2 regions of the Mycobacterium sp. 663a-19 genome follow, and region 2 is predicted to be linked to the other one. Evidence: riboswitches for the same ligand, from Rfam matches in the RefSeq annotation. Region 2 holds a riboswitch; the other holds the start of a gene.
The links. A riboswitch is a leader RNA that binds a small molecule or an ion and turns the genes downstream of it on or off. The one in region 2 is predicted to bind magnesium.

Region 1 (16,051 bases), on a different contig from region 2:
CGGGCGTGCGCGAAGAGCTCGGCCGCGGCCTCGAGGTCGCCGGCGTCGATGCATTCGGCGTAGCGGTACAGCAGGTTGGTGATCTGGGTTTCCGCCAGCATGCGGTTAACCTAGGCCCCTAGGCTGGCGTGGTGGGCGAATTCGACCCCAAGGCCAGGTTCACGTCATCCGCGGTGGCCCGGCTGGCCACGGTCGCGCCCGACGGCACGCCGCACCTGGTGCCGGTGGTGTTCGCGCTCGGGGACGACGCCGACGTCGTCTACACCGCGGTCGACGCGAAGCCGAAAACGACGCGGCGGCTGCGCCGGCTGGCCAACATCGAAAGCAATCCGCGGGTCAGCCTGCTCGTCGACCACTACGCCGACGACTGGACGCGGCTGTGGTGGGTCCGCGCCGACGGTGTCGCCGCGATCCATTCCGGCGGGGACGCGATGCGCACCGGGTATCGGCTGCTGCGCGCGAAATACCCTCAGTACCAATCCGTTCCGCTGGACGGTCCCGTCATCGCGGTCACGGTGCACCGCTGGGCGGGCTGGCACGCCTGACGGGCCGGCCCGATTGTGGTCGGCCCGTGGCCTTGTATTGGGCGGCCGTTGGGGGAAAAGTTGCGTACGCGGCCTGTGGGCCAGAACACACTGAGACACGCCGCGCGGACCTAAGCCCGGAGATAGTCCCAGAGAAGGAGAAAACCATGGCCGACAGAGCAGGCGCTCCCCAGGGCGCGGGAGCGGCTCCGACTGCGGACGGCCCGAGCGCCGTCCGAAACGTGGTTCTGGTGGGGCCGTCGGGGGGCGGCAAGACCACCCTCGTCGAGGCGCTGCTGGTCGCCGGCGGGGTGCTGAACAGGCCGGGTTCGGTCACCGAGGGCACCACGGTCTGCGACTTCGACGAGGCGGAGATCCGGCAGCAGCGCTCGGTGGGCGTCGCGGTGGCATCCCTGTCGCACGACGGGATCAAGGTCAACCTGATCGACACGCCGGGCTACGCCGACTTCGTGGGCGAGCTGCGGGCCGGGCTGCGCGCCGCGGACTGCGCGCTGTTCGTGATCGCCGCCAACGAGGGCGTCGACGAGCCGACCAAGTCACTCTGGCAGGAATGCAGCCAGGTCGGCATGCCGCGGGCGGTGGTCATCACCAAGCTCGACCATGCCAGGGCGAACTACCAAGAGGCGCTGACCGCCGCGCAGGAAGCGTTCGGCGACAAGGTTTTACCGCTTTACCTGCCGACGGGTAACGGACTGATCGGCCTGCTGTCGCAGACGCAGTACGAGTACACCGACGGCACGCGGACGACACGCTCTCCGGATGAGTCGGACGCCGACCGGATCGAGGAGGCGCGCGGCACCCTGATCGAGGGCATCATCGAGGAATCCGAGGACGAGTCGCTGATGGAGCGCTACCTCGGCGGCGAGACGATCGACGAATCGGTTCTGATCGACGATCTGGAAAAGGCCGTGGCCCGGGGCTCGTTCTTCCCGGTGATCCCGGTGTGCAGCGGCACCGGCGTCGGCACCGTGGAATTGCTGGAGATCGCCACCCGCGGCTTCCCGTCCCCGCTGGAACACCCGCTGCCGGAGGTCTTCACCCCCCAGGGCGCTGCGCACACCGCGCTGGCCTGCGACGCGAACGGGCCGTTGCTCGCGGAGGTGGTGAAGACGACGTCGGACCCCTACGTCGGCAGGGTCAGCCTGGTCCGCGTCTTCTCCGGAACCATCAAGCCCGACGCGACGGTTCACGTGTCGGGCCACTTCTCGTCCTTTTTCGGGGGGTCCAACGGGAGCAGCAACACCCACCCCGACCACGACGAGGACGAGCGCATCGGGGTCCTGTCGTTCCCGCTGGGCAAGCAGCAGCGCCCGGCGTCGGCCGTGGTGGCCGGTGACATCTGCGCGATCGGCAAGCTCAGCCGCGCCGAGACCGGCGACACGCTCTCGGACAAGTCCGAGCCCCTGGTGCTGCGGCCCTGGACGATGCCGGAGCCGCTGCTGCCGATCGCCATTCAGGCGCACGCCAAGGCCGACGAGGACAAGCTGTCCGTCGGGTTGGGCCGGTTGGCCGCCGAGGACCCGGCGCTGCGGATCGAGCAGAACCAGGAGACGCATCAGATCGTGCTCTGGTGCATGGGCGAGGCCCATGCCGGTGTCGTTCTCGACGCGCTGGCCAACCGGTACGGCGTCACGGTGGACACGATCGAGCTGCGGGTGCCGCTGCGGGAAACCTTCGCCGGCAAGGCGAAAGGCCATGGGCGCCACATCAAGCAGTCCGGTGGGCACGGCCAGTACGGGGTGTGCGACATCGAGGTGGAACCGCTGCCGGAGGGCTCCGGGTTCGAGTTCGTCGACAAGGTGGTCGGCGGGGCGGTGCCGCGGAATTACATCCCCAGCGTGGAGAAGGGCGTCCGCGCGCAGATGGAGAAGGGGGTGCACGCCGGGTATCCGGTGGTCGACATCAGGGTCACGCTGTACGACGGGAAGGCGCACAGCGTCGACTCGTCGGACTTCGCGTTTCAGGCCGCGGGCGCGCTGGCGCTGCGTGAGGCGGCGGCCGCGACGAGGGTGATCCTGCTCGAGCCGATCGACGAGATCTCGGTGCTGGTGCCCGACGATTACGTCGGCGCGGTGATGGGCGACCTGTCGAGTCGCCGCGGCCGCGTGCTCGGCACCGAGGCCGCCGGGCACGAGCGCACGGTGGTGCGGGCCGAGGTGCCCCAGGTCGAGCTGACCCGGTACGCGATCGACCTGCGCTCCCTGGCGCACGGGGCGGCGTCGTTCACCCGTTCGTTCGTCCGCTACGAACCCATGCCGGAATCCGCGGCCGCCCGGGTGAAGGCCTCCGCCTGATCGTCATGACGACGGTCAACGGGCTCCCGGCGCACATCCTGCTCAACCATTTCGTCGTCGTGCTGGGCCCGCTGACGGCGATCCTGGCGATCCTGTGCGCGCTGTGGCCCGCCGCGCGGCGACGGCTGATCTGGCTGGTGCTGCTGCTGGCCGTGATCACCCTGGTGTTGACCCCGCTGACCACCGGCTCGGGAATGTGGTTGCGCGACAAGCTCGGTCCCTCCCCCGCGATCAGCAAACACCAGGAACTCGGCGAAACGCTGATCTACCTGGTGGCGGCGCTGGCGGCCACCGTGATCGTGCTGGCCGGCGTGCACGTCCGCCAGGCGCGCGGGCGCACGGTGAAGTTCGCGCTGCACGCCGTGCTGGGGCTGCTGGTGATCGCGGCCGCGGTGGCGACGCTGGTGCAGAGCTATCGCGTCGGCGAATCGGGTGCGCGGGCCGCGTGGGGAACCACCGCCTCGGCCGCCTCGGCTCAGGCCCTGCGGCCGAACTGTTCGGCGACGGCGCGGCGGTCCAGCGAACCCTTTGCGGTGTGCGGCAATTCGGCGGCCACCTGAAACTCCGCGGGCACCTCGAACGCCGCCAGCCGCTCGCGGCAGAACACCGCGAGCTCGGCCGGGGTCGGCGCGGCGGGCTCGCGGGGCACGATCACCGCCGCCACGGTCTCCCCGTACATCTTGTCCGGCACGCCGAACACGGCGGCCTCCATGACGCCGGGATGGCCGGCCAGCACGCCCTCCACCCGCTCCGGCGAGATCTTCTCGCCGCCCCGGTTGATCAGTTCCTTGATCCGGCCGCGGATGGTCAATTCGCCCGTCGCCGAAAGGGATCCGAGGTCGCCGGTGCGCAGCCACCCGTCGGTGAAGTTGGCCGCCGTTATCGCCGGGTCGCCGAGGTAGCCGCGCACCACGGTGGGGCCGCGCAGCCAAACCTCCCCGACGGCCTCGGCGGGCAGGGGCCGTCCGTCGGGTCCGCTGATGCGGATTTCGGGCCCCGTCGACCGCCCGACGAGACCCGTTGTCGCCGCGGGGTTTTCGGTGTCATCGATGCCGGTGGTGGCCACCTGGTGCGTCGCCTCGGTCATGCCGAACGCGCACACCACCGGCGCCGAGAACTCCTTGTGCAGCGCCTGCGCCGTTTCCGGGGTGAGCGGGGCACTGCAGCTGCGGATGAATCGCAACGCGGCTCGCCGGCTTGCGGGCCGGCCGGGCTCGGCGCGCTCCAGCAGGATCTGGTGAATCGTCGGGACCGCCGTGTACCAGGTGGCCCCGACGGCGTCGACGTCGTCGGCGAACGTGTGCGCCGAGAAACGCCCCCGCGCGGGCAGCAGCACCGTGCCCCCGGAGGCCAGCGTCGACAGCAGGGCGGCGAGCAGTCCGTGGCCGTGGTACAGCGGCATCACCGCGACGGTCGCGTCCCCCGGGCCGAGCCGGTAGCCGGCGACGATGGCCCGCACCGAGCCGGCGATGTTCCCGCGCGTCCAGGGGACCATCTTCGGCACGCCCGTGGTGCCGCCGGTGAACATGATCATGGCGTCGTCGTCGCGGAGGCCCTGGGGCGTCGAGACGCCGCGCGCCGGCGCCGCGGCCGCGTCCAGGCCGACCTCCGCGGAGTCGTTTCGGGCGGTCACCGCGACCGGCCAGCACCGCAGCGCCGGTTCCGCGTCGTCGCCGGCGCCGCGGCCGTCGTCGACGAGCACCACCCGCACGCCGGCGGCCTCGCACCGGGCGCGCTGCTCGGCGACGGGCAGGGCCGGGTCCAGCGGGACCGCGACGAGGTCCGCCCGCGACGCCGCCAGCAGCCCGACGACGAATTCGGCGTTGCTGGCCGCGCGCAGCGCGACCCTGTCGCCCGCGGCCAGACCGCCCAGCTTCAGCCGCCGGGCCAGGTCGTCAACCAGCCGCATCAGGTCGCGGTAGCCGATCGGTGTCCGGTCGGCGGTGACCACGAGCGCCGGCGCGTCCGGGCGCCGGGACGCGGCGGCCTCGACCAGGTCGGCGACGCGCGGGTCCGCGGATTCGCCGGGCGGTTTCGCCGTGAACTGGTCGGACGTCATCGCCACGCTCCCTCCGCTGTCCCTTGTGCGACCAACGCACCTCATCGCACCATGCCGCGCCGGTTGCCCGTTCGTCCAATACCCAGCCGCGCACGCCGGATAATCGTCGGCTATCGAACGTCTTGGACACCCGCGGGGCCGGTGGACCACAGTGGTGACACGGCACGCGAGAGGAGCCGCCACCATGACCACCGCTTCGGCACGCTTGACCGACGGCTTCCACCTCGTCGTGGACGCCCTCAGGGCCAACGACGTGGACACCGTGTACGGGATCGTCGGCATCCCGATCACCGACCTGGCCCGCACCGCGCAGGCGTCGGGCATCCGCTACATCGGGTTTCGGCACGAGGCCTCGGCGGGCAACGCGGCCGCGGCCGCCGGGTTTCTCACCCAGCGGCCCGGGGTGTGCCTCACGACGTCCGGGCCCGGTTTCCTCAACGGCCTGCCCGCGCTGGCCAACGCCACCACGAACTGCTTCCCGATGATCCAGATCTCGGGGTCCAGCGACCGCGCGGCCGTGGACCTGCAGCGCGGTGACTACCAGGACCTCGACCAGCTCAGCGCCGCAAGGCCTTTCGCGAAGGCGGCGTATCGGATCGGCCGCGTCGAGGACATCGGCCGCGGCGTCGCGCGCGCGATCCGCTCCGCGGTCTCCGGCCGCCCGGGCGGGGTGTACCTCGACATTCCGGGCGAGATCCTGGGCCGGGCCATGGACGCTTCCGCCGCGGCGGACACGATCTGGCGGGTCGTCGACCCCGCACCCCGCCAGCTGCCGGCCCCCGACGCGGTCGACCGCGCCCTCGACGTGCTCGCGGGGGCGCGGCGACCGCTGGTCGTGCTGGGCAAGGGCGCGGCGTACGCGCGGGCCGACGGCGCGATCCGAGAGTTCGTGGAGGCCAGCGGAATCCCGTTCCTGCCGATGTCCATGGCCAAGGGACTGCTGCCCGACTCGCACCCGCAGTCCGCCGCGGCCGCGCGCTCGCTGGCCCTCGCCCGCGCGGACGCGGTGCTGCTGGTCGGGGCGCGGCTCAACTGGCTACTCGGCCAGGGGGATTCGCCGCCCTGGGCGGCCGACGCCAAGTTCGTGCAGGTCGACATCGCGGCATCGGAGTTCGACAGCAACCAGCCGATCGCGGCGCCGCTGGCCGGCGACATCGGGTCGGTGATGGCGGCGCTGCGCGACGGCCTGGCCGCCCGGCCGATCGCCGTGCCCGCGGAGTGGACGGGCGAGCTCGCCGAGCGCCGGGCCGACAACGACGCGAAGATGCGCCGGCGCCTGGCCGAGGAGACGCACCCGATGCGGTTTTACGGCGCGCTCGGCGCCATTCGCGCCGTGCTCCGGGATCAGCCGGATGTCTATGTGGTCAACGAGGGAGCCAACGCGCTCGATTTGGCCCGCAACGTCATCGACATGGAGGTGCCGCGGCACCGGCTCGACACCGGCACCTGGGGCGTGATGGGCATCGGGATGGGCTACGCCATCGCCGCCGCGGTCGAAACCGGCGGGCCCGTCGTCGCGATCGAGGGCGACAGCGCGTTCGGTTTCTCCGGCATGGAAGTCGAGACCATCTGCCGGTACCGGCTCCCGGTGACGGTGGTGATCCTGAACAACGGCGGCGTCTACCGCGGCAGCGAATCGGCCGCCGGCAGCGACCCGGCACCCACCGTGCTGAACGCCGGTGCGCGGCACGAGCTGATCGCGGAGGCGTTCGGCGGCAAGGGATATCACGTCGCCACGCCCGCGCAGCTGCGGTCGGCGCTGGCCGAGGCGCTCGCCTCGGCCGGCCCGTCGGTCATCGACTGCGAACTCGACCCGGCGGCGGGCGTGGAAAGCGGTCACCTGTCGAACCGCAACCCCGCCAGCGCGGCCACACCGCCACCGGTCAACGCCGGCGGGTGATCCCCAGTTGACGGAAGAGCACCGCTAGCAGACCAGCCAATCCAGCGTCTCGGGCAGGGTTCGCACGTCCACCCCGATGGCACGGCATTCCTGGACGCCGCGGTCATACAGGCCGGACATCGCGTCGGAAACCAGCACGATCCGGAAGTCGCGTTCGGACGCCTCGTAGATCGACGTTCGGGGGCAGTTCGGAAAGTTGCACCCGGCGAAAACCAGTGTGTCAACCCGGCTTTCGCGCAGGTGCCGTTCGAGACCGGTGGCGTAGAACGCGCCCCACCGCGACTTGTACATCACGTGTTCGACGGCGCCGATCCGCTGCAAGCCCCCGGCCAGCAGCAATTCATGGTCCAGCTCAACGACTTTGGGCAACAACTCGGGGGCGATCTGCGAGCCGGCGCTGCCGGGCACGGCCATCCGCGCACCCCGCTCCACCGCCTCCCGCCGCACCGCGTCCACGTTGGACCCGTCCGGTCGGTACAGCCGGACGACATGCACGATCGGGAGGCCGCGTCCGCGGAAGGCCGTCGCCAGCTTGGCCATTGCCGGGATCGCCGCGTGCGTGCCGGCAACCGGCATCGCGGCGTCGTGCCCGGGGATGTCCAGGAAATCCCGCTGCACGTCGATCAGCACCAGCGCGGCCGAGCGCGCCATGGGACGCGTGTAGCGATCGTTTGCCGTCATGCCGCTCCCTCGCCGCCCTCCCTCGTGACGGGACCGAACTCAACAGGTAGTCGGATCGTTATCGTGACGGCCCGACGGGCCGCCATTGTTTGCTAAAACCCGCAACGGGTAGATCGTCAGTAGAATACCGTTGTGTTGATCGCACCATCTCGAAGGGCGGAGGCCATGCGCCGTACGGTTCGTTATCTGTTCGTTATGGTGGCGATCACGGGCCTTGGCGTGCTGGGCAGCGGCGCCCGCAGCGTCGCCGCGGTCCCGCTGCCCCAACCGATTCCCGCGGTTGCCCAGGTTTTGCCGGCCGACGGCGCGGTGGTGGGCGTGGCGCACCCCGTGGTGGTGACGTTCACCGCGCCCGTCACCGATCGCGTTGGCGTCGAACGGACCATCCGCGTCACCTCGCCGAGCAACGTGCCGGGACACTTCGAATGGGTCGACAGCAATGTCGTGCAGTGGGTTCCGAACCGCTACTGGCCCACCCACAGCCACGTCTCGGTGGGTGTGCAGGCGTTGACGACGGGCTTCGACACCGGTGACGCGTTCCTCGGCGTCGCCAGCCTTTCCTCGCACACCTTCACCGTCAGCCGCAACGGCGAGGTGCTCCGCGAGATGCCGGCGTCCATGGGCAAGCCGTCCCGCCCGACGCCGATCGGCAACTTCTCCGCGCTTTCGAAGGAGCGCACGGTGGTGATGGACTCCCGGACCATCGGCATCCCGCTGAGTTCCCCCGACGGATACAAGATCACCGCGTCGTACGCGGTGCGCGTCACGTGGAGCGGTGTCTATGTGCACTCGGCCCCGTGGTCGGTCGACTCGCAGGGCCATGCCAACGTCAGCCACGGGTGCATCAACCTCAGCCCGGACAACGCGGCCTGGTACTTCAACAACGTGAACATCGGCGACCCCATCGAGGTCGTGACCTGACGGCCTGAGCGAGCGGGGGCTTGCGGCCGCAACGGTTTGATTCGCCTGCGAAGGAGATCGAGATGACGGCTGCGACGGCGCGCGCCGTGCGGTTCGACCGCTACGGGGGCCGTGATGTGTTGTACGTGGCCGACATTGACATGCCGTCGCCCGGGCCGGGCGAGGTGGTGGTCGAAGTCCGCGCCGCCGGGATCAATCCCGGCGAGGCGGGCATCCGGGTGGGTGCGCTGCACGAGATGTTCCCCGCCACGTTTCCGTCCGGCGAGGGCAGCGACCTCGCCGGCGTGGTGACCGCGGTGGGACCCGGGGTCACCGAGTTCGCGGTCGGCGACGAGGTGCTGGGTTTCAGTCTCCGGCGATCCAGCCACGCCACCCACACCGCGGTCCCCGTCGGCCAGCTGATCCGCAAGCCTCCCCAATTGAGTTGGGAGATCGCGGGTTCGCTGTACGTGGTGGGCGTGACGGCGTACGCCGCCGTGCGGGCGGTCGCGCCCCAACCGGGGGAAACGGTCGCCGTTTCGGCGGCGGCGGGCGGGGTCGGCAGCCTCGTCGTGCAGCTGCTGGTCCTGCGCGGGGCGCGGGTGCTGGGAATCGCCGGGCCCGGCAACGCCGACTGGCTGCGCGCGCACGGCGTCGTCCCGATTTCCTACGGCGACGGCCTGGCCGACCGGCTGCGCGCGGCCGCGCCCGACGGAATCGACGCCTTCATCGACTTGTTCGGCCCGAACTACGTCCAGCTCGCGGTCGACCTGGGCGTGCCGCCCGAGCGGATCGACACCATCATCTCGTTCCAGAAGGCGGGCGAGGTCGGCGCCAAGACCGAGGGCAGCGCGGAGGCCTCCACACCGGAGGTGCTCGCCGAGATGGCCGACCTGGTCACCACCGGCGCCATCGAATTCGACGTCGCCGCAACCTATCCGCTGGACCGCGTCGCCGACGCGTTCGAGGAGCTCGAGCGCCGCCATACCCACGGCAAGATCGTCTTGCTGCCCAACGGTTCGCCGTAGTCGCGCGAATACCGTTCAGGCGATGGCGGTCTGGACGACCTTGACGACGACCAGCGCGACGGCCACCACCAGGTAGCCGCGCAGCGTGAACAGTGCCGCCCGGCGGGTCGGCGACAGGGTCGCGCGGGGCAGGACCGCGAGGTTGGGCGTCTGCCAGTTCTCCCGGTCCTGCCGGCGCACCGCGCGCCGTTCGGCGGGCGTGAGCAGCGGCGTGTCGTCGAGCTCGTCGACGTCTTCGGGTTCCAGCCCACCCCCGAGCGTCCGCACGACGGCCTCCGCGTCGCGCAGGTCGTTATACCGCCGGTCGGCGACGATCACGGCGGCGCCGCCGGCGATGCCGATCAGCGCGCCGGCCACCAGCCCGCCCTCGATGGTGGCGGTGGACAGGCGCGGGAAGAACGTCGTCGCCGTCAGCGCGAGCGACAACAGCACCAGGGACCACACGATGGTCCACGCAATGATGTTCTGCCGCACCGTGTTCACCCACGGGCCCAGCACGGCCCGGTCATTGCAGAGCAAAACCAGGAACACGGTCGCCGACGGCAGCAGCACGCCGGCGAGCGCCTGCACACCCTGGGTCACCAGGCCCAGGATGTGGTCGGGGCTGAACGCGACCGCCGCCGACACCGCGAGCAGGAATGCGTAGCCGCCGTAGAACAACGGGGCTTCGCCGATCTTCCAGTGCAGCGAGTGCCGCTTGCCCAGCGCGTCGCCGACGGCGTAGGTGGTGGCCAGCCCGATGGCGTTGGCGCCGATCAGCGATGCGTCCAGCAGGATGATCGCGAACAACGCTCCGACCGCGCGGCCGGCGTGGTGGGAAAGCGCGGACGCGACGGCGCCCGCGTCGGTGAAGTGGCCGACGTCGGCGGTGCCGGCCAATCCGAACGCGGCTACCGCCATCAGCACGGTCGCCCCGGCCATGACGACGACGATCCCGATGACCAAATCGGCTCGCGCGTAAGGAATCCAGCGTGCCGTGATGCGCTTGTCGACCACGTTGGACTGCTGGAAGAACAACTGCCACGGCGCCACCGTGGTGCCCACGATCGCGACGACCAGCAGCAGCACGGTGGAGTTGAGCCCGCCCGGGAACTGCGGCATCAGCCCGCCGGCGCTCGCCGTCACCGAGGGGTGCACCAGCAGCACCATCGGGACGATCAGGACGTTCACCGCGATCAGCAGGAACATCAGCGCCTCCCAGCGGCGAAACGAGCCCCCGGCCACCACGGCGAACAGCAGCGCGGCGGCGGCCGGGATCGCAACGATCCGCGGGCAGCCCAGGAAGCCCAATGCCAGTGAGACACCGATGAATTCGGTGACGATGGTCAGGGCGTTGAGGATCAGCAGGTCACCGACGCTGAAGGCGCCCCAGAACTTGCCGAAGCGCTCGAAGATCAGCCGCGCGTGACCGACCCGGGTCACCGCGCCGAGCCGCAGCACCATCTCCTGGTTCACGTACAGCACCGGAATCAGCATCGCCAGCGTCCACAGCAGGCCCATCCCGTAGTTCTGCCCGGCCTGCGCGTAGGTCGCGACGCCGCCGGCGTCGTTGTCGCCCACCATCACGATGAGTCCCGGGCCGGTGATGACCATCAGCGTCCGCAGGCGGCGCCAGCGCCCACCGAACGCGCCGGTGCCGTCCCGCCGGATGCGTCCGAACGCGCCGACGATGTCGCCGGCGTGCGCGGAATCCAGCACGGCCTGCCCGGACGCGTGCAGTCCGCGCTGCTGGGCCGAGATCGAGGTCATAGGATCACCGGCGGGTGTCGGCACGGTCCGACGGGTGTCCGCCGAGCGAGGCGGTGACCACCGCGATCGGCATCCGCGAGACGTACAGGTTGGCGCGCTCCTGCGGCGTCAGCGCGTGCCCCGCGCACAACCTGCCCATCAGCTGGCGGCCCGCACGCAGCATCGACCGCCCACGCAACCTGGTAACACCGGAAACACGGTGTGCAACAACAAAAGCCATGATCGTCACCTCTTTCGGGTCCGATCGGCTCGTGACATTTCGCGCCGGAGCGTGCGGGGCGGCGCGCCGTCGACGGCGCGGAACCCGCGAGTGCTCGTGAAGTTCAGGCGGTACGAAGAGTGCCGGAACCGGATCGGGACAAGACGGATTTCGGATAGGGACTATCACCGGGACTCATCTCGCCCTCACCTCCTCACGGCCGGGACACGCACGGGTGCCATCACATTTCACCTGAACGGAAGGGGCGATAACCGGCGCCAATGACGCCGGTCGCACCCCTCTCGTCGGAGCTTCGGCACTGCACGGCGTATCCGGAAGATCTCCGGAAGCCACTTGGGCTCAACCCTTGAGCCGGGAAGAGCTGTCCTGACCCGGGGCGTCTCTCGACGTTCGGGGTCAGTGGCCTGTATCCATGCAGACGCCTCACCTACCGAGGTGCTTGCCCGTCCATGCTGGCACGCGGCCCGCTGCGCGTCAAACTCATTAGCGGTTTCGTTACGCCGTCGTGGCTACCCTCGAGGACATGGCCACAACATTGCGGGATCCCCGGGTTTCCACCGTGCTCGATCGGATGTACGCCGAATCGAAGGAGCAGATGTCGCTGCTGCGTGAGCGGCGCGACCAGTTCGACCGGCCGATGACGGCCGCGGAACGCGCCGAGGCGATGAGCGAGTTCTACATCCCGGTGACCCCCGAGGCCGGCCGGCTCCTCTACGCGCTGGTGCGCGCGACGCGCCCGGCCACGGTGGTCGAGTTCGGCATGTCCTTCGGCGTCTCGGCCATTCACCTTGCGGCGGCGGTGCGCGACAACGGTTCCGGGCGGGTGGTGACCACCGAGCTCAGCGGCACGAAGATCGCCGCCGCGAAGAAGACTTTCGCCGAGACTGGACTGGACGACGTCATCACCATCCTCGAGGGGGACGCGCTCAGCACGCTGCGGGGCGTGGACGGACCGGTCGGGTTCGTCCTGCTCGACGGTTGGAAGGACCTGTACCTACCGGTGATCAAGCTGCTCGAACCGCGGCTGCCGACGGGCGCGTTGATCGTCGCCGACAACACCAGCGCAGCGGACACCGGGCCCTACCTCGACCTCGTGCGCAATCCCGAAAACGGCTACACCAGCTTCAATTTCGCGGTCCGGGAAAGCGACAGCATGGAAATCAGCTGCCGCACCGACGATTGACGATCACCGCAGGGATTCCTCCAGCCACGGCGTCAGCCACTTCACCCCCTCCGGGGTGAGGTGGACGCCGTCGCTGCGCACCTTGATCCCGTCGACCTTGGCGGTGTAGACGCCGTCCGGGCACAGCTTCTTGTTCAGGTCGAGGATCGCGACGTTGGGATGGTGGGCAACCGTGTTGCGCAGCATGGTGTTCCACTGGTTGACCCGGTCGGGCTGGTCCTCCGGGTACAGCCGGCCATCCGGCTTTTCGCCGCCGCGGCTGTAGGGCACGGTCGCCACCACCACGCGAACCCCGGTGGAGCTCACGATGTTCAGGGCCCGCTCGAGTTCGCCGTTGAGGTACGCGTCGAAGGTCGGATCGCCGATGTGGGTCCACTGTCCCTCGTTGACCCGGTCGACGGTTTCCCAGCGGCCGATGATCAGTAGCGCGACGTCCGGCTGGTCCTGGCTGACCTGGGCCGACCAGCGGGCCGGCCAGCTGTCGCATTCGGGCCGTTGCTCCAGCGTCTGGCCGATGTAGCGGTACGGCGTGCCGCGCACCAGGCTGCAGCCGATGACGGTGTGATCGAGGAAGGCGAATCCGGGCGTCGGCGGAAGGTAGTGCATCCAGGTCCAGCCGATCGAATCGCCGAACACCGAAACGGTGAACGGCCGGTTGGGATCCCTCGGCCGCGGGTGACCGGTGCCCGGCGGCGACGGCGACACCGCCGCGACCGCCGAGACGCCCGGCGGCAGCCCGTTTTCCCGCAGCGCGGGCCCGGTCCCCACCGGGATCAGCAACAGCGTGATCGCGGCGGCGCTGGCCACCGTGGCGGCCGCCAGCGGCAACAACGGCACCCGCGCCGGGGCCCAGCGCCGGACCGGCTGCTCGATCAGCCACCACGACGCGGCGGCCACGGCCACCGTGGCCGCGCACCGGGTGGCGAACAGCGGCAGCCCGGTCCATCCTGTGCGTTCGCCGTTGAGCGCCAAAAAGATTGGCCAGTGCCACAGGTACACGCCGTAGGAGATGGTGCCCAGCCACACCAGCGGCGGCGCGGCCAGGATGCGGGCGACCAGGCCGCGCTGTTCCAGGGCCACCGGGGCGATCACCAACACGGCCGCGACCGCCACCCCGATCAGCAGACCGTGGCGGAATTCACCCACGTCGCCGGTTGCGTAGTGGGCGGCGGCGGCCAGGCCCGCCACCCCGGCGAACGGCAGCAGGCGGGCGACGCGGCGCCCCCACCGGGTCCGGATCATGCACCAGCCGCGGTTCAGCGAGGGCCAATCCCGGACCAGCAGGGCCGCCGCCGCCGAGCCGATCAGCAGCGCCTGCGCGCGGGTGTCGGTGCCGAAATAGATTCGGTCACGCGTGCTGTCGGAGACGAAGACGATGGCGGCCGCGGCGGACGCCAGCGCCCCCAGCGCGGCGATAACGAAGACGGCGAAGCGGACCCCGCCCACGGTCGCCCGCATGAAGTAGCGCCGGGCCCGCGCCGCCAGCAGCAGGGTCACCGCGATCAGCAGGACCGGCCAGACGAAGTAGTACTGCTCCTCGACCCCGAGCGACCAGGTGTGCTGCAGGGGCGAGGGCGGGGCGCCCTGCGTGAAGTAATCGGTCTTCTGGGCCACGAACCGCCAGTTCGCCATCCACAGGAACGCGGCGATCGCGTCGTCCCGCAGCCCGGTGAGGGCCTGGTAGGGCAGGAGTTCGCGGGCGGCGCCCACGGTGAGCACCATCAGCACCAGCGCGGGCAGCAGCCGCCGCGCGCGGCGAATCCAGAAGCCGGTCAGCTCGATACGGCCGCTGCGCCGCAACTCGTCGAGCAACAGCGAGGTGATCAGGAACCCACTGAGGACGAAGAAGACGTCGACGCCGATGAACCCGCCGGTAACCCCGGGGATGCCGCCATGCCCGGCGAGCACCAGCGCGACGGCTATCGCACGAAGCCCGTCCAGGGCGGGTATGCCGCCGCGCCGTTCTGGTTGATCCCAAATCGCCAGCCGGCCGGCGCGTCGCACGGGTGCGACCCATCGGGGGCGCCGAGCAGAAGGCGCCGGCGCGGGGTGCGTCCCGCCCGGCTCAGCGCTCGCCTTTAGCGCGCCCTGACCTCGCCCGGCGCCGTAGTTGCTGCCGATACGTCGTTGCCCCTCCTCGTGATCTCAGCAAGCTTAGAGGCGGCGCCGCCCGATCCAGGCGAAGACACGCGAAGACACGCAAGGGTTTTGGCTCACCTACCGGCCAGCAGCTTGGTGGCCAGTTCGCGAAGCTCACCGGCCTTGATCTTGGCGTTGCCGGTGACCGCCACCTCGTCCTCGCGGAAGAACAGCAGATGGCGCGGCACCTTGTAACTCGCCAGTCGTTGCCGCAGGAAGGCCAGTAGCTGCTCGGTGTCGAGGGTCACGCCGTCGTGCGGCACCACGCAGGAGACGACGACCTCGCCGAGCGTTTGGTGCGGAACACCGACGGTCTGGGCCACTTTGACGCCGGGGTGTGCGATCAGGGCCTCGTCGACCTCGCGGGGCGAGACGTTGGCGCCGCCGGTCTTGATGATGTCGGTGAGCCGGCCCTGCCAGTACAGCCGGCCGGCGTCGTCGAGGTAGCCGCCGTCGCCGGTGGGGAAGAAGCCCTCGGGGTCGAGCGTCTCGTCGAGCGGGACGCCGATGTAGCCGAGCATCAGGGTGGGCCCCTTGACGCCGATCTCGCCGGCTTCGCCGCGCGCGACGACGCGGCCGCTGAGCGGGTCCGTGATCTTCAGCGTCACGCCGGGCAGCGCCACCCCGAAGCTGTCCGCGTGCACCTCGGGCGGGGTGTTGGCGGGGTAACCCGTTGTGATCGTGAATGTTTCGGTGTTGCCGTACGCGTGGCCCGGCTCGTGCCACTCGCCCGAAACGGTGGGATGGTGCGCGATCGGGGTCTTGTAGTCCGCGAACCGCACGCTGCTCAAATCGACGCTGCCCCAGTTGGGCGCGCCTTCCAGCTGGGCCCACTGGTGGGGCCAGGCGAACGGGAAGTTCACCCGCTCGACGGCGATGAGCTCGAGCGCCTCGGCGGCGTCGAAGGTCGACTGCAGGACCAGGGCCCCGCCGCTGGCCAGCGTCGAGCCGAGCACCATCGCGAAATTGCCGGACCAGAAGAAGCCGTTCGCGGTCCAGCCGCGGACGTGATCGTCGGGGGTGAACCCGTACATGCGCCGGAACCGCCACAGCTGGATGCACACCCCGCGATGCGCGCTGAGGATGCCCTTCGGCTTGCTGGTGGAGCCGGACGAGAAGAACAGCACGGCCGCATCGCTGGGCCGTGTCGCCGCGGCCGTCGCCTCGACGAGCTCGCGGGGTTCGCCGTCACCGGACGCCAGGAACTCGTCCCAGGTTTCGATGCCCGGCGCCGGCTCGCCGACCGAAACCAGTCGGCGCAGGAACGGGTACTGCGCCGGTTGCAGCCCGGCCAGGATGGCGGCGAAGTCCTTCGACGGCACCCTGCGCTCGAACAGCAGCACCGACACGGCG
Region 2 (16,051 bases):
GGATGGCTTCGCGGGCCGGCTGCTTGGCACCGGCTCGGGTGAGATAGCGCTGACGGCCCACAAGGCGCGCCCGTACCTCGGCGATCTCGGCGCCGCCGGCGCGCCGCGGGTCGACATCGTCGCGGCGTACCCGGGCAGCGACTCGGTGGCGATGGACGCCTGCGTGGCCGCCGGGGCGCGCGCCGTGGTGCTCGAGGCACTGGGCTCGGGCAACGCCGGGGCCGCCGTCGTCGACGGGGTGCGCCGCCATTGCCGCGACGGGGTCGTCGTCGCGGTGTCCAGCCGGGTCGCCGGCGCGCGGGTCGGCGCGGGCTACGGTCCCGGGCACGCCCTGGTGGAGGCCGGCGCGGTGATGGTGCCGCGGCTGCGGCCGTCGCAGACCCGGGTGTTGCTGATGGCCGCGCTGGCGGCGGGGCTACCCGCCGCCGACGTCGTCGGCCGCTGGGGCTGACTCCTCGGCGCGCAGCACGCCGACGTAGTCCGGCCAGTCCAGGGAGTCGACCGGGTTGGCGGCGGACAGGTCGTCGGTATCGGCGGGGAACGTCCGCGCCTGGCCCGGCCCGGAACCGCGGGTCTCGAAGCGCACCGTGACCACTCCGTGGCCCGCGCCCTGCACCCAGCCGTGCCCGAGATCGCGATGCGCGACGTCGTCGCCGATGCGCCACCGCGAGGGCTCGTCGGCCGGCCCGAACATCGCCTCGGTCGCGGTGGCCGCGGTGTGTTCCTCCGAGGTCTCGCCCGACAGCTCCAGGTCCGGGAACAACGACTCCTGGCGCACGTCGCTCAGGCCCGAAAACCCCACGCCGACAAGGCGAATGGGCCCGATCTCGCGCGGGTCGAGCAGCAGCCGGCGGGCCAACGCGATCAGCGCGCCGGCCTCGGCGGTGGCGTAGGGCAGCGTCGCCGAGCGGGTCAGCGTGCTCATGTCGGACTTCTTCAGCTTCACCGTGACGGTGCGGGCGCCGCGGCCGTCGCGCAGCAGGCGTTGATGCGCGTGCTCGGCGATCGGCTCGACCGCCTCACGCAGCTGCTCCAGGCTGGTCAGGTCGACGGCGAAGGTGGACTCGGAGCTGATCTGCTTCGCCTCGGCGCGCTCGGTGACCGGGCGGTCGTCGATGCCGCGGGCCAGCCGGTGCAGCGCCGGCCCGATCGTCGCGCCCAGGATGTTGGCGACCTCGGCGTCGGTCAGCGCGGCCAGCTGACCGACCGTCTCGATGCCGAGCCGATTCAGCTTCTCCTCGGCGACCGGGCCGATGCCCCACAGCCGCCGCACCGGCAACCCGCCCAGCAGCGGCCGCTCGTCGGCGCGCCGCACGACCCGCACGCCGTCGGGCTTCGCCAGGCCCGACGCGATCTTGGCGATCTGCTTGCCCGAGCCCGCGCCGACCGAGGCGATCAGGCCGGTCTCGTCGCGCACCCGTCGCCGCAAGCCCTCGCAGAATTGCTCGACGTCCGCCGCCGACGCCCCGGCGAGCTGGGGCGGTTCGCCGAAGCCCTCGTCGAAGGACAGTTGCTCGACGACGGGCACCACGCTGCGGATGGTGTCGAAGACCCGCCGGCTGGCCACCCCGTACACGACGCCGCGCGGCGGCAACACCACCGCGGTCACCCCGATCAGCCGACGGGCCTGATGCATCGGCATCGCGGAGCGGGCGCCGAACACCCGCGCCTCATAGCTCGCGCCGGCCACCACACCCCGGCCGCCCAAGCCGCCGACCAGCACCGGCCGGTTGCGCAGCGTCGGCCGGGTGAGTTGCTCGACGGAGGCGAAGAACGCGTCCATGTCCAGGTGCAGCACCCAACGGGACTCCATTGCTACTAGCGTCTCAGACCATGGCCATGAATCTGTGTCACCGGTTGTGTTGCAGCTCGAACCGCTACTTCAAGGCCGTCGAGGACCAGCTGTTGCCGTGGGTGCTCGGCGACGTGGACCTCGGCGACAACGTGCTCGAGATCGGTCCGGGCTACGGCGCCAATCTGCGGGTGCTGGCGGGCAGGACACCGCGCTACACCGCGGTCGAGATCGACGGGCCGATGGCTGATCGGCTGCGCGAACTGTACGGCGAGCGGGCGCGCATCATCACCGGCGACGGCACCGACACCGGGCTGCCGGCCGACGAGTTCAGCTCGGTGGTGTCGTTCACCATGCTGCACCACGTTCCCACGCGCGAACTGCAGGACCGGCTGTTCGCCGAGGCGTTTCGGGTGCTTCGCCCCGGCGGCGTGTTCGCCGGCAGTGACAGCGTTTCGTCGTGGGTGTTCCGGCTGTTGCATGTCCGCGACACCTGCAACCCCGTGGCGCCGGATACCCTGCCGGATCGCTTGCGCGCGGCGGGTTTTCGCGATGTGGACGTCAAGGTCGGCGCCGGCAGGCAGCGCTGGCGCGCGGTCAAGCCGTAACCCTCCTTAGCCGCGAGACTGCAACTACCGACGCATCTACTCGAGAAACGTGTAGCCAGTTACAGTCTCGCGGTCAATGGATGAGCATCATGGCAAACCCGGCGACCATCACGGCTACCGCGGCCACGGCCAATGCCACCAGGACCTTCGTCCCGCGCGATAGTGGCGCCGCGGAGATCTCCGCGGGCGTCTCGTTGTCGATTGAGTGGAAGTCATCAATGGTCGTCATGGCGTGTTCCTTAACCGTGGTCGCGGCCCCGTTGGGCCTCTGTCACAGGTAGGAGCGGCCATCCCCGTTGGCTCGGACACTTTTTTGCAAATGAAGTTCGCCGCGCGGCGCTATTTGGGATAGCCGCGAGCGCATAGCGCCTCGCGAGCCCGGGCCACGACGACATGCGGCCGATGGCGCAGCAGGTCGGAACTCACGCGAACCAGCCGCCAACCCCGCCGCTCGACTTGGGCGGTGCGTTCGATGTCTTCGGCGCGGATTCGCGGGTCCGTCCAGTGTTGGGGACCGTCGTATTCGACGCCGACGAGCCATTCCTCCCAGCCCATGTCGATGCGCGCAAACGGCCAGCCCCACTCGTCTTGAACGACGATCTGGGTTTGCGGCTTCGGCAGTCCACCGCGGATCAAGACCAACCTGGTCCGCGTCTCCTGCGGTGATTCGGCGCCGGCGTCGACCAGCGGCAGCACCCGACGCAACTGCTTCGCACCGCGAGCGCCACGGTGCGCGTCGATCAGCGGCGCAACCTCGTCGGCCGTCACACCGGTAGCCCGGGCGAGGGCATCGATTCGAATGACCGCGGTCTGAAAGCCCGGCCGACGACCGAGGTCGAACGCGGTGCGGGCGGGCGAGGTCACGGGAACCCCGCCGACCACCCGCGTCTCACCGGCCAGCAGGGTCTCGTTGCGGGTGATGATCAGCGGCGGTGGGCGGGTGCGATCGCACACCAATTCGGCGGGTAGCTGGGGGTCGATCCACTCGGCCCCGAGCAGCGCTGCCGCGGAGTTGCCTGCCACGACGGCTTCCTTCCCAGACCACAGCCAGGCGGCGATCGCGCGATCGCGGGCGGTCAGTTCGCTGCCCCGCCGCTGATAGACGTTGCGGTACAGGCGTGTGCAGGACCGTCGCAGCTCGCGCTCCGTGAATGCGACGCCATCGACGGCTTCGGTGCCTATGAACGGTGTCCCCTCCCCCATGGCCGCAGACTGCCATGACCGTCCGACAGCCCGCGAGACTGCAACTACCGACAGCGCTTCTCGGGAAATGCGTAGTGGAATACAGTTTCGCGGGGGCGACGGGTCAGGCCTTGGCGATGCTGACGCGGACGCCGTCGCCGATGGCGGCGGCGTCCGGACCCGGGTCGCCGAATTCGAAGCTGGTGGAGAGGATTTCGCCCGCGATGAGCTCGCGGTGCGTCTGCGCCCAGCCGGCCCGCTCGGCGGGCACCGACATCACCACGCGGATGCGGTCGGACACGTCCAGCCCGGTCGACTTGCGCAGCTCCTGCAGCTCGCGGATCCGGTCCTTGGCCCAGCCCTCGGCCTCCAGCTCCGGGGTGACCGTGCCGTCCAGCACGACCAGCCCGGCCCCGTCGGGCAGCGCCGCGGTGAATTCCGGGTCGGCGGCCACCAGTCGCGAGCTGTACTCGTCGGGTTGCAGCACCGCGGGACCGGCGGTCAGGGTGCCGTCGGGGTTGACGACGCCCTCCCCCGCCTTGACCGCCCTGATGGCGGCCTGCACGTCCTTGCCCAGGCGCGGGCCGGCCACGCGGGCGTTGACGGTGAGCTCGAAGCGGCCGTAGGTGGCGATCGCGTCGGTCAGCTCGACGCGCTTGACGTTGAGCTCGTCGGCGATCAGGTCGGCGAACGGCTCCAGCCGTTGCGGGTTCTCCACGGCCACAGTCAGTTTCGGCAGCGGCAGGCGCACCCGCAGCTTCTTGGCCTTGCGCAGCGACGACGCGGCCGAGCACACCTCGCGGACCTGATCCATCGCGGCCACCAGGGCGGGGTCGGCGGGCAGCGCCTCCGCGTCCGGCCAGTCGGTCAGGTGCACCGACCGCTGCCCGGTCAGGCCGCGCCAGATGATCTCGGTGACCGACGGCAGCAGCGGCGCGGCCAGCCGCGCCGTCACCTCCAGCACGGTGTGCAGGGTGTCGATAGCGTCGCGGTCCTCCTCCCAGAACCGCGAACGCGACCGTCGCACATACCAATTCGTCAGTGCCTCGGTGAACTGGCGCAGCTGCTCGCAGGCCCCGGAGATGTCGCAGGCCTCCATCGACGCTGTCAGCTCGTCGCGCAGCGCCGCGAGCTTGGCCAGGATGTAACGGTCCAGCAGGTGCGCCGAATCGGTGCGCCAGGCACCGACTTTCGGCGCGTACAGGGCCAGGAAGCTGTAGGCGTTCCACAGCGGCAGCTGCACCTGCCGCACGCCCTCGCGGATGCCCTGCTCGGTGACGATCAGGTTGCCGCCGCGCAGGATCGGTGAGGCCATCAGGAACCACCGCATGGCGTCGGAGCCGTCGCGATCGAAAACCTCGGACACGTCGGGGTAGTTGCGCAGCGACTTGCTCATCTTCTGGCCGTCGTAGCCGAGCACGATCCCGTGCGCCACACAGGTTTTGAACGCCGGGCGGTCGAACAGCGCGGTGGCCAGCACGTGCAGCGTGTAGAACCAGCCGCGGGTCTGGCCGATGTACTCGACGATGAAGTCGCCCGGATAGTGGCCGTCGAACCAGTCCCGGTTCTCGAACGGGTAGTGCACCTGGGCATACGGCATGGAGCCCGAGTCGAACCACACGTCGAGCACGTCGGGGATGCGCCGCATCGTGCTGCGGCCCGTCGGGTCGTCGGGGTTGGGCCGGGTCAGCTCGTCGATGTACGGCCGGTGCAGGTTGTCCGGCCGCACCCCGAAGTCGCGCTCGAGCTCGTCGAGGCTGCCGTAGACGTCGACGCGCGGATAGGCGGGGTCGTCGGACTTCCACACCGGAATCGGCGTGCCCCAGTAGCGGTTTCGGGAGATCGACCAGTCGCGGGCGCCGGCCAACCACTTGCCGAACTGGCCGTCCTTGACGTGCTCGGGGTGCCAGGTGATCTGCCGGTTGAGTTCCACCATCCGGTCCCGGAATTGGCTGACCGCGACGAACCACGACGACACCGCGCGATAGATCAGCGGGTTGCGGCACCGCCAACAGTGCGGGTAGGGGTGCTCGTAGGTTTCGTGGCGCAGCAGCACCGCCCCGTTGGCCGCGGCGGCCCCGCTGCCGTTCTTCAGGTCGCGGATGATCTGGGCGTTGGCGTCGAAGACATGCTGCCCCTGATAGTCCGGGACGCTGGCGTCGAACCGGCCCTTGGCGTCCACCGGCGTGACCGGCTCGATGCCGGCCGCCTCCCCGGTCTCCATGTCGTCCTCGCCGTAGGCCGGCGCCATGTGCACGATCCCGGTGCCGTCCTCGGTGGTCACGAAGTCGCCCGGCAGCGCCCGAAAGGCGTTGGGCGAGTCCATGAAATACGGGAACGGCGGCAGGTAGCGCGTGCCCAGCAGGTCCGCGCCGCTATAGGTGGCCAGCACCTCGGGTTCCTCGCCCAGCTCCCGGGCGTAGGCGGCCAGCCGCGCCTCGGCCAGCACGTAGCGCCGCTCCCCCGCCCGCACCAGCACGTAGGTCACCTCGGGGTTGACCGCGACCGCCTGGTTCGACGGCAGCGTCCACGGCGTCGTCGTCCACACCAGCAAATACGCGCCGGCCAAATCGCCGCTCACAACCGGGAATCCGACCGTGATCGCGGGGTCCTGGCGGCTCTGGTAGATGTCGTCGTCCATCCGCAGTTCGTGGTTGGACAGCGGGGTCTCGTCGCGCCAGCAGTACGGCAGCACGCGGTAGCCCTCGTAGGCCAGGCCCTTGTCCCACAGCTGTTTGAACGCCCAGATCACCGACTCCATGTAGGACGGGTCGAGCGTCTTGTAGTCGTTGTCGAAGTCGACCCAGCGCGCCTGGCGGGTGACATACGCCTGCCATTCGTCGGTGTAGCGCAACACCGATTCGCGGCAGGCCTCGTTGAACACCGCGATGCCCATGGCGTCGATCTGGGACTTGTCGGTGATGCCCAGCTGGCGTTCCACCTCGAGCTCGGCGGGCAGGCCATGGGTGTCCCAGCCGAACCGGCGCTCCACCTTGTAGCCGCGCATGGTGCGATACCGCGGGACGATGTCCTTCACGTAACCGGTGAGCAGGTGCCCGTAGTGCGGCAGGCCGTTGGCGAACGGCGGCCCGTCGTAGAACACGTACTCCTCGGCGCCGTCGCGCCGGGCGATGCTGGCGCGGAAGGTGTCGTCGCGGGCCCAGTAGTCGAGGACCTCGAGCTCGAGCGCCGGGAAGTCGGGCGCGCCGCCGCCCAGCTTGGGGTAAGTGTGCTCGCTCAACCGTCGTCTCCTGTGCCACTAGGCCTGGGGACGACGACGCGCTACCTGCGCGAGCGCCGCGGTACCACCCCGCTTGCCGCGCTGCGCGCGACCGCTCGTTGACGGCTGTGACGGGCCTACCCGTTCGGTTCTACTGGGCCTAAACGGCCGTTCTTCCGAAGGCTCCCCGGTGATGGCCGGATCGATGCCAGTACGCCGATTCTAGCCGTTGGGCTACGACCGGACTTCGAGCACACCCACGCGCCACAGGGCCGCGTACACGTGGCGCACGCCGATGCTCAACAAGCGGGCAGTGCCGTCGACCAGCGGGTCGGTGATCACGATGGTCCGGCCGTCGGCCGGGCGGGTCACCTTCTTCGGCGCGGGGGCCCGCGTTTCGGTCGCGTCGCGCACCACCGTCAGCTTGCGGGCGGGCGCTACGGTTACCACTTCGTCGTGCAGGGCTGCGGTCATTGTCGGCTCCTAGAGGGAATTCGAAACGAGGAATTAACTGGACTGACGTGTCCCATCCCGCCCTGGTTCCGATCCGAGAACGCTTGGCCGGTAAGCCGATTGGCGTTGCGGCGACTCAAACAGCGTCGCGCCGGAGACCGGATCGGGACGGAACAGAGCCCGGACTTCGACCCGGACTATCGCTGGAACCCATTCGTCCCTCACCTCCTCTGCGGCAACGACGCGCGCGGCCAACCCGCACGATGTGCGTGCACAAGGGGAGTACAGAAACCGGCCACAGCCGAAGATCCGCACCCCTCTCGTCAGAGCTTCGGCACTACACGACGTGTCCTGGCCTGGAAAGAAATCCAAGCCGGAAGCCACCTGGGCTCAACCCTTAAGCCGGGAGGAGCTGTCCTGACCCGGGGCGTCTTTGGACGTTCGGGGTCAGTGGCCTGTATTCGTGTAGACGCCTCACCTAACGAGGTGCCCACACGATGATGCACGACGGGTGCGCGACGGTCAAACCGATTCGGGCCGGTGTTTTCGAATCTTTATGCGTTCATGATCGCGCGCGGGCGCAGCCCGTCGAGCACCAGCGCGACGACGAAGTCGGCCACCTGGGCCGCGGTGACGTCGTCGTCGGTGCTCAGCCGCCGGTGCGCGAGCTGCCCGACCAGCGCCGCCAGCGTGTAGGCCACCATCCGGGCCGGCGCGGCGATCACCTGACCGCGCCGTTGGGCGGCGACGACGAATCTCTCGATGTCGTCGATGAACCGCTCGTAGATGCCGCCCAGGTGCTTCTCGAACCGGTCGCCGAGCGCGTACGCGTCGCGCAGCAGCAGCTTCACCGTGGCCCGGTCGGCCTCGAAGAACTCCAGCGTCGCCTGCACGGCGGTCCGCAGCGGCACCTCGTCGCCGTTATCCGACCCCGGCAGCCGGGCCAGCGCCGCGGCGATGTGGCCGCGCAGCGCACCCTCCTCGACCGCCATCAACGCGTGGAACAGCTCGTCCTTCGAGTCGAAGTACCAATAGATCGAGCCGTAGGCCAGGCCGGCCCGCTTGGCGATGTCGGCGATGGTGGTGTCGTGAAAACCCTTGCGCGCGAACACCTCCTTGGCCGCCGCCATGATCTCGTCGCGCCGCCGCGACTTGTCCGCGGCGCTGACCGCGCGCCGCCGCCGGGTCGTGGTGGTCACTTCTCGACCAGGTCTTCCAGCCGCCCGACGGTGTCGATGAACTCCTCGACCATGTCGAGCACCACCGAGCGCGTCGGGCGCACCCGGTCCAGCGAACCGACCACCTGCCCGACGAAGTAGGTGGCCAGCTCGCGCGCCTTGGCGCCGGGGTGGCCGGCGGCCTGGTTGATGCGCAGCTGCGATTCGGTGATCAGGGCGGTCTGCAGCGGCATGCCGAGCGGGGCGGGGCTGTCGGGCCGGTCCCACTCGTCGGTCCAGGCGGTGCGCAGCATCCGCGCCGGCTTGCCGGTCATCGACCGCGACCGCACGGTGTCCGAGGAGCTGGCGGCCAGGAACTTCTCCTTGACCACCGGGGCCGTCTCGGCCTCCTCGGTGGTCAGCCACACCGACCCGCACCACACGCCCTCGGCGCCCAGCGCCAGCGCCGCGGCGATCTGGCGGCCCCGCGCGATGCCGCCGGCGGCCAGCACCGGCGTCGGCGCCACGGCGTCCACCACCTCGGGAACCAGGACCATGGTCGCCACCTCGCCGGTGTGGCCGCCCGCCTCGGTGCCCTGCGCCACGATCAGGTCGACGCCGGCGGCGGCGTGCCGCCGCGCGTGTTGGGTGGTGCCCGCCAGCGCGGCCACCAGCACGTCGCGGTCGTGCGCGCGCTCGACGAGGTCGGCGGGGGGCGGCCCGAGCGCGCTGGCGATCAGCCGGATGTCGTGGTCGAAGGCGACGTCGAGCAGCGGCTCGTAGCCCTTGGGCGAGATGTTGAGACCCCCGCCGGAAAACGGCGGCGGCTCGGCGGGCGCCGGGATGTCGTAGCGGGCCAGGATGTCGTCGACGAACGCGCGGTGCTGCTCGGGCAGCAGCTCGGCGGCCTGCTTGGCGTCGATCCCGCCCTGCTCGGCGCCGACGTACTTGGGCGGCAACAGCAGGTCGACCCCGTAGGGCCTGCCCCCGGTCTGCTCCTCGATCCAGGTCAGCTCGCTGTGCAGCCGCTTCGGGCTGTGCGCGACCGCCCCGAGGATGCCGAAGCCCCCCGCGTTGGTGACCGCGGCGACGACGTCGCGGCAGTGACTGAAGGCGCAGATCGGGAACTCAACGCCGAGCAGCTCGGCGACCCTGGTTCGCATTGCCCGACGCTAAGAGTTATTGATTGATATGTCAATCGATTACGGTAGTCTGCGATCCATGGCCGATCCGGCGACCGAACCCCTGTCCCCCGAGCAGCAGCGGCAGCGCCGCCGGGCGGTGCGCGAGGTCATGCTGACCACCCCGTTCATCGGCGGGCTCGGCATCGTCTTCGAGCGCTACGACCCCGACGACGTCACCATCCGGCTGCCGTTCCGGGAGGACCTCACCAACGACGGCACCTACTTTCACGGCGGGGTGATCGCCTCGGTGATGGACACCGCCGGCGCGGCGGCGGCCTGGTCCAACCACGATTTCGACAGGGGCATGCGCGCCTCGACCGTCGCGATGAGCATCCAGTTCACCGGCGCCGCCAAGCGCTGCGACCTGCTGTGCCATGCCCGCACCACGCGGCGCCGCAAGGAACTCACCTTCACCGAGATCACCGCCACCGATCCCGACGGCAACGTCGTCGCGCACGCGGTGCAGACCTACCGGATCGTCTGAGCCGGCGACCGGCCGTCCGGCGGCCAGCTGGACACCCCTTCCTCCAGCGGGACCTGCAGGCTCTGCAGGATCGAGGCGACCATTCGCCACGCACCGATGGCGGTGACGAGTTCGATGAGAGCCGTTTTGTCGCCGCGCAATTCGCGTTCGCAGGCCGCCCAGCTCTCGGCGCTCACCGCGCCGTCGCCCACCACGTCGTCGGTGGCCGCCAGCACCGCCCGCTCGGTCGGCCCGAACCCGTCATGGTTCTGCCAGTCGCGCACGCCGAGCAGATCGGCTTCTGTGACGCCCAGCCCGGAGGCGACGCGCCAGTGCTGCGTCCACTCGTAGTCGCACGCCGTGAGCCAGCCGATGCGCATGATCACCAGCTCGCGCAGCCGCGAGTCCAGGGCGCCGTGCCACAGCATGGTGGCGAGCAGGTCGTTGACGGCGCGCGCCAGCTGCGGGTGGTTCAGCAGCACCTGGAAGATGGACAGCTCGGCCATGTAGTTGGGCACGGCCGCCTCGTCGGCGGCGGCCTTGGCCTCGCCGAGCGGCAGTCCGGGCACGCGGGCTGTTGTCATCAGTTTTGCGGCGTGGAAACCGTCGGCTTTAGCCGGGGGAGGAAACGCCGCTTCCCTCCTTTCGGCAGGTTGTCGGTGGTCGCGTCTAGGTTTTTGATGTGTCGCGGTTTCGGTTGCTTCCCAACCCTGAGCAGACCACAGCGTTGGCGGACCACTGTCGTCATGCCCTGCTTGTGTGGAATCTGGCCGTGGAGCAGCAGCGGCACTGGCAACCGGGCCGCCGGGCGCCTGGGTATAACGAGCAGTGTGCCCAGTTGACTGAGGCCCGCGCCGAATATGACTGGCTGGCAGCCGGGTCGCAGACCGTGCAGCAGCAGGCGTTGCGCGACTTCGCGCAGGCAATGCGCAACTTTTTCAACTGTACCCACCGCCGCCCGACGTGGCGGAAGGCCGACAGGCATGAAGGATTCCGGCAGGTCGGAGTCAAACCGCGCCACATCAAGCGACTGAGCCGCCGCTACGGGCAGGTATGGATACCGAAGGTCGGTTGGGTGCGGTTCCGCTGGACCCGCAACGTAGCCAACACCATGAAGTCGTATCGAGTCACATTGGATCGGTCTGGGCGGTGGCACATCGCTTTTGCTGCCATCCCCGAATCTGTCCCGGGACCCGGCGATGGCAGCGTTGTTGGTGTGGATTGTGGCGTGGCGGTCTCGGCGGCGCTGTCCACCGGCGAATTGTTTCATGCTCCGGTTCTTAGTGCCGGTGAAACAAGGCGGCTGCGCCGATTGCAGCGCCGTCTGGCTCGGGCGCAGCGTGGAAGTAACCGACGAGCACGAACGAAGCTCGCGATCGCCAAGTTGCGCGCCCGCGAAACCGATCGCCGTCGTGACTGGGTGGAAAAAACCACCACCGATATGGCGCGCCGCTTTGACACCATTCGCGTCGAGGATTTCAATGTGCGGGCCATGACCCGCTCGGCGCGCGGTACCCGGGAATGCCCCGGCAGCGGTGTCGCGCAAAAACGGGGTCTCAACCGTGAGATCAGCCGCCAAGGGTGGGGTTTGTTGGTGGCGCGGTTGAAGCACAAGGCCTCGGGGCGACTCGAATTCGTCCCAGCAGCGTACACGTCGCAACGATGCTCCCAGTGCGGGCATATCGCACCGGAAAACCGCAAGAGCCAAGCGGTTTTCCACTGCGCCGCCTGCGGTGCGGGGCCGTGCAATGCCGACATCAACGCCGCACGCAACATCGCCGCCGGACGGGCGGTGACAGCACGGGGAGACCTCGGCACTAGCCAGTCCGTGAACCGTGAACCTCAACTCTGTTCTCCTGCTGTCTAGGCGACGGGGTTGGAATCCACCGGCTTAAGCCGGTGGAGGACGTCAAGGTGTGAGCACTCCGTGTACTGGCGGGACACCGTCGCGTTCACCGGCCATGGTAGCCAGCAACTCCGCGGCGTCTTCGAGGCGCGCGCAGCGCCGGGGCAGGCTCTCGAACGGGTAGCGGCCGGAGACCAGCAGGTCCAGCGCGGCGCGGTAGGCGGTGACGTCGACGCCGAGGGCCCCGATGATCCGCAGCTCCTTGACCACGACCGCGTCGGGCGAAAACCCCGGGGCGCCGGCGCCGAACCCGCGGGTGCCGGCGACGACGACGGTGCCGGCGGGCCGGGCCAGCGCGATCGCCTGCGCGAAAGCCGTTGGAGCCCTAGCGGTTACGTCAACTACCACGTCCGCCATCGCGCCGGCCGCCCTGCCCAGCGCGGCGACCGGGTCGTCGACGGCGACGTCGACAGCCAGGTCCGCGCCGAACCTCGGCGCCAGCGCCAACCGCTCCGCATCGCGCGGGCCCATCCCCGTCACGATCACGAACGCGGCACCGGCATCCTTGGCCGCCGCGGCCGCGCACAGCCCCCGGATTCCCGGTCCGAGCACCGCCACGACGTCGCCGGCCTTGGTGCCGGGAACGGTTACGCCCCAACGTATTCCGGCGCCTAGCGGGTTGAACAGCGTCGCCACCACCGCGTCGAGGCCGTCGGGCACGGCCAACACCATCGAGTCGCGCGCCAGGTATTGGTATTCGGCGTAGCCGCCCCACAGGCCCGGCGCGCGGTCGACGGGAATGAAGCCGTACATGTCGGCCAGGCCGTGCCGCGCGCAGCGCCGGTACTCGCCGCGCCGGCAGCTGTCGCAGTCGCGGCACGACTGGAACACCTCGACGGCCACCCGGTCGCCTCGCGCCACGCCCCACCGCCGCGCCGCCCGCGGCCCGATCGCCTCGATCGTGCCGACCGTCTCGTGGCCCGGGACGAAGGCGAACCCGCCGCCGAGCTCGCCGGTGTACTGCTCGTGGTCGGTCCCGCACAGGCCGCAGGCGGCGACCCGCACCACCGCGTCGTCGTCGCCGATCGCCGGCACCGGGAGCTCCCGGATGACCAGCTGGCGCGGCGCCTCGAGAACCAACGCCCGCGCCGTCGCGCCGTCCGACATACCGGCACAGTATGAGGTGTCGACCGGTGGAGCAATCGCCGCCGCGCGCTGTTAGCGTGCGATACCGGACGGTGAGGAGGATCCGTGAAAGCCATCCTTAAGAGGCTGGTGCTCGGCCTGATCGAGCTTGCCGTGCTCGGATCGTTGCTGTTCTTGTCGGCGGGCACGCTGAACTATTGGCAGGCATGGCTTTTCCTTGCGGTGTTCGCCGCCACGACGTGGATCGCCGGGATCTACGTGCTGAGCACGAACCCCGACGCGCTGCAGCGCCGGGCGGGCGGGGGGCCGACGGCGGAGACCAGAACGGTGCAAAAGGCCGTCATGGGTGGCCTGTGGTTGTCGCTGGCCGCGATGGTCGTGGTCAGTGCCCTGGACCATCGCTTCGGATGGTCGCGGGTGCCGACGGCGCTCTGCCTGGTTGGCGATGTCCTGGTGGCCGTCGGACTGACCGTGTGGATGCTGGTGGTCATTCAGAACGCCTACGCGGCCGCTACCATCCGGGTCGAGGCGGGGCAGCAGCTCGTGTCGACGGGCCTGTACGGGCTGGTGCGGCATCCCATGTACACCGGCAACGTCATCATGATGGCCGGTGTCCCGCTTGCGCTCGGCTCCTACTGGGGACTGGTCTTCGTCGCGCCCGGCGTCATCGTGCTCGCGCTGCGCATCCGCGACGAGGAACGGCTCCTCGCGGAGGAATTGAGCGGGTACCGCGAGTACACCGGCAAGGTGCGCTATCGGCTGGTGCCATATATGTGGTAGCCGACGCGTCGGCCCAGCTCCCGGCTCAGGGCGCCGACGGATGGGGCGTCGAACAGGGCGGACACCGCCACGTCGGCGTCGAGGGACGCGTTGATCGCGGCGATCGCCCGCAGCGCCGCCAGCGAGTTGCCGCCCAGGTCGAAAAACGACTCGTCGACCCCGACGTCGTCCACCCCCAGCACCTGGGCGTAGATGCCGGCCAGGATCGGCTCCAGCGAGCCTGCCGGGGGCGCGTCCCCGGTGTCGTCGCTGTCGTGCTGCCCGGCGGGCCGCCGGTTGAGGCGTGCGCGTAAACCGTTGTCGGGCAACGCGATCGACGACAACAGCCGGGTGGGGTCGGCGGCCATGGCCGCCAACGTCTGGGTGAACCGGTCTATCAGCGCTTCGATGTCGGCCGGCTCGAATAGGTCGGTGCGGTATTGGACGCGAAGCTCGATCTCGGCGCCCGGGGCGGCCTGGATCGTCAGCGGGTAGTGGTAGAAGTCGCGGGTGCGCAGCTCGGCGACGGTCAACCCGTCGACGCTGAGCAGCGCGGCGGTGTCGACGGGGTAGTTCTCGTACACGAACACGGTGTCGAAGAGTCGATCGTGACCCGCGATGCGGTGCACGTCGCCGAGCCCGAGGTGCTGGTGCTCCAGCGTGCGGTTGTGGGCGTCTTGCAGCCGATCGAGCAGGCCCGCGACCGTCGTCGCCGCCGTGGTGTTCGCCCGCACGGGCACCGTGTTGATCAGCAAGCCCACCATGGACTCCACGCCGGCCACCTCGGGGGGCCGCCCGGAGACGACGGCGCCGAACGCGACGTCGTGCCGGCCGGTCAGCCACGTCAACAGCTGCGCCCAGGCGGCCTGCAACACGGTGTTGACCGTGGTGCGGCAGGAGCGCGCCAGCTCGCCCACCGCATCGGTGGTCTGCTCGGGCAGCCGGAAGGATGCGACGCCGCGCGGGCCCAGGCCCAGCCTGTCCGGCGGACCGACCAGGCTGGGCGTGTCGAAGCCGGCGAGCACCTCACGCCAGACCGATCGCGCGGCGTCCTGGTCTCGATCGGCCAGCCAGGTGAGGAAGTTGCGATACGGCGGGGCCGGGGGCAGTCGATGGCCGAAGTAGCTGGCGAAGATCTCCCGCAGCAGGACCTGCAGCGACCAGCCGTCGAACAAGATGTGATGGTTGGTGAGCACGAACCGGTGCCGATCGGGCGCGGTGTTGATCAGCGCCGCCCGGAAGGCCGGCTGGCCGGCAAGGTCGAACACCGCGGCGCGTTCGGCGGCGCACACCCGCCGCACCTCCGCCTCGACGTCGGCGCCCGCGTCGAGTTCGACGTACCGCCACGGCGCCACCGGGTCGGCCGGGACGATCTGCACCGGCTCGTCGAACTGCTCGGAGAACCGGGCCGCCAGGTTCGGATGCCGGTTGACCACGGTTTGCACCGCATCGTGGAGCCGGTGGGGGTCCAGCGGGCCGGCCACGGTGACATCCAGCTGCACCGCGTACACGTCGTCGTACAGGTCGTGGTCGCCCTGGGTGGCTCGCGCGTGAAAGAGCAGCCCCTGCTGCAACGGGGTCAGCGGCAAGACGTCGGCGAACTCGCACTGGCCCGCAAGCTCGTCGAGCTGCCGCTGGCTGAGCCGGGCCGGCGCGACATCCGAGGGTGTCAGCCCGCCCCCGCCGCCGCGCACGTGCGCGCAAATGCCGGCCAGCGCCTCGAACCACAACCGGCCCAGCCGGGCGACCCGCTTGTCATCCAATGCCGAGGCGCCCCAGGTCCAGTTCGCGAGCAGCCGCGGCCCGGCGTCGGTGTCGATGGTGCTGGCGTTGAGCTCCAGCGTGTGGGGCAGCGGCAGGGCGATCGCGGTGGCCGCGCCGCTGGCCGACAAACCCTCGTGGCTGACCCGCCACAGGTCGTCGGACACCTCGCCCGACGCGGCGCCCAGCCGCCCCAGATAGTTGAACCCGATCGGCGGGTCGGACTCGGCCAGGTCGACGTCGGGGTTGAGGTAGCGCAGCAGGCCGTAGGTCAGGCCGTCGGGCAGGGCGCGAAGCTGTTCCTTGGCGTCCTTGAGCGCCGCGCCCAGCGCGGCCTCCCCGGCCACCACCTGCTCCCAGGGCAGCCCGCCGACCGCGAGTGACACCGGGTATTTGGTGGTGAACCACCCCACCGTGCGGGTCAGGTCCACATCGGGTGCCAGCTCCTCGTGGCGGCCGTGGCCCTCGACGTCGATGCCG

Region 1: it holds a riboswitch for magnesium, as region 2 does, so the genes downstream of both, OQ968_RS05255 (hypothetical protein) here and OQ968_RS11970 (Rv1535 family protein) in region 2, are expected to answer to the same signal.

Annotation. Positions count from the first base shown of each region.
Region 1 covers NZ_JAPJAV010000002.1:182,152-198,202, forward strand. Annotated here, with positions in the region: gene OQ968_RS05205 (nuclear transport factor 2 family protein) at 1-101, opposite strand, end outside; gene OQ968_RS05210 (TIGR03668 family PPOX class F420-dependent oxidoreductase) at 132-545, shown strand; gene OQ968_RS05215 (elongation factor G-like protein EF-G2) at 692-2,839, shown strand; gene OQ968_RS05220 (DUF2231 domain-containing protein) at 2,845-3,399, shown strand; gene OQ968_RS05225 (FadD7 family fatty acid--CoA ligase) at 3,315-4,898, opposite strand; gene oxc (oxalyl-CoA decarboxylase) at 5,083-6,798, shown strand; gene OQ968_RS05235 (isochorismatase family cysteine hydrolase) at 6,823-7,479, opposite strand; gene OQ968_RS05240 (L,D-transpeptidase) at 7,645-8,400, shown strand; gene OQ968_RS05245 (NADP-dependent oxidoreductase) at 8,463-9,407, shown strand; gene OQ968_RS05250 (NRAMP family divalent metal transporter) at 9,423-11,156, opposite strand; gene OQ968_RS05255 (hypothetical protein) at 11,161-11,376, opposite strand; M-box (ykoK) riboswitch at 11,646-11,818, opposite strand; gene OQ968_RS05260 (O-methyltransferase) at 11,900-12,559, shown strand; gene OQ968_RS05265 (acyltransferase family protein) at 12,563-14,563, opposite strand; gene OQ968_RS05270 (class I adenylate-forming enzyme family protein) at 14,773-16,051, opposite strand, start outside.
Region 2 covers NZ_JAPJAV010000005.1:343,535-359,585, forward strand. Annotated here, with positions in the region: gene OQ968_RS11940 (asparaginase) at 1-451, shown strand, start outside; gene OQ968_RS11945 (DNA polymerase IV) at 416-1,798, opposite strand; gene OQ968_RS11950 (class I SAM-dependent methyltransferase) at 1,834-2,400, shown strand; gene OQ968_RS11955 (hypothetical protein) at 2,474-2,629, opposite strand; gene OQ968_RS11960 (hypothetical protein) at 2,740-3,603, opposite strand; gene ileS (isoleucine--tRNA ligase) at 3,707-6,823, opposite strand; gene OQ968_RS11970 (Rv1535 family protein) at 7,037-7,276, opposite strand; M-box (ykoK) riboswitch at 7,564-7,748, opposite strand; gene OQ968_RS11975 (TetR/AcrR family transcriptional regulator) at 7,810-8,454, opposite strand; gene OQ968_RS11980 (nitronate monooxygenase family protein) at 8,451-9,575, opposite strand; gene OQ968_RS11985 (PaaI family thioesterase) at 9,634-10,080, shown strand; gene OQ968_RS11990 (carboxymuconolactone decarboxylase family protein) at 10,065-10,643, opposite strand; gene OQ968_RS11995 (transposase) at 10,742-11,926, shown strand; gene OQ968_RS12000 (zinc-binding dehydrogenase) at 11,969-13,072, opposite strand; gene OQ968_RS12005 (isoprenylcysteine carboxylmethyltransferase family protein) at 13,157-13,831, shown strand; partial or broken gene OQ968_RS24895 (amino acid adenylation domain-containing protein) at 13,807-16,051, opposite strand, start outside.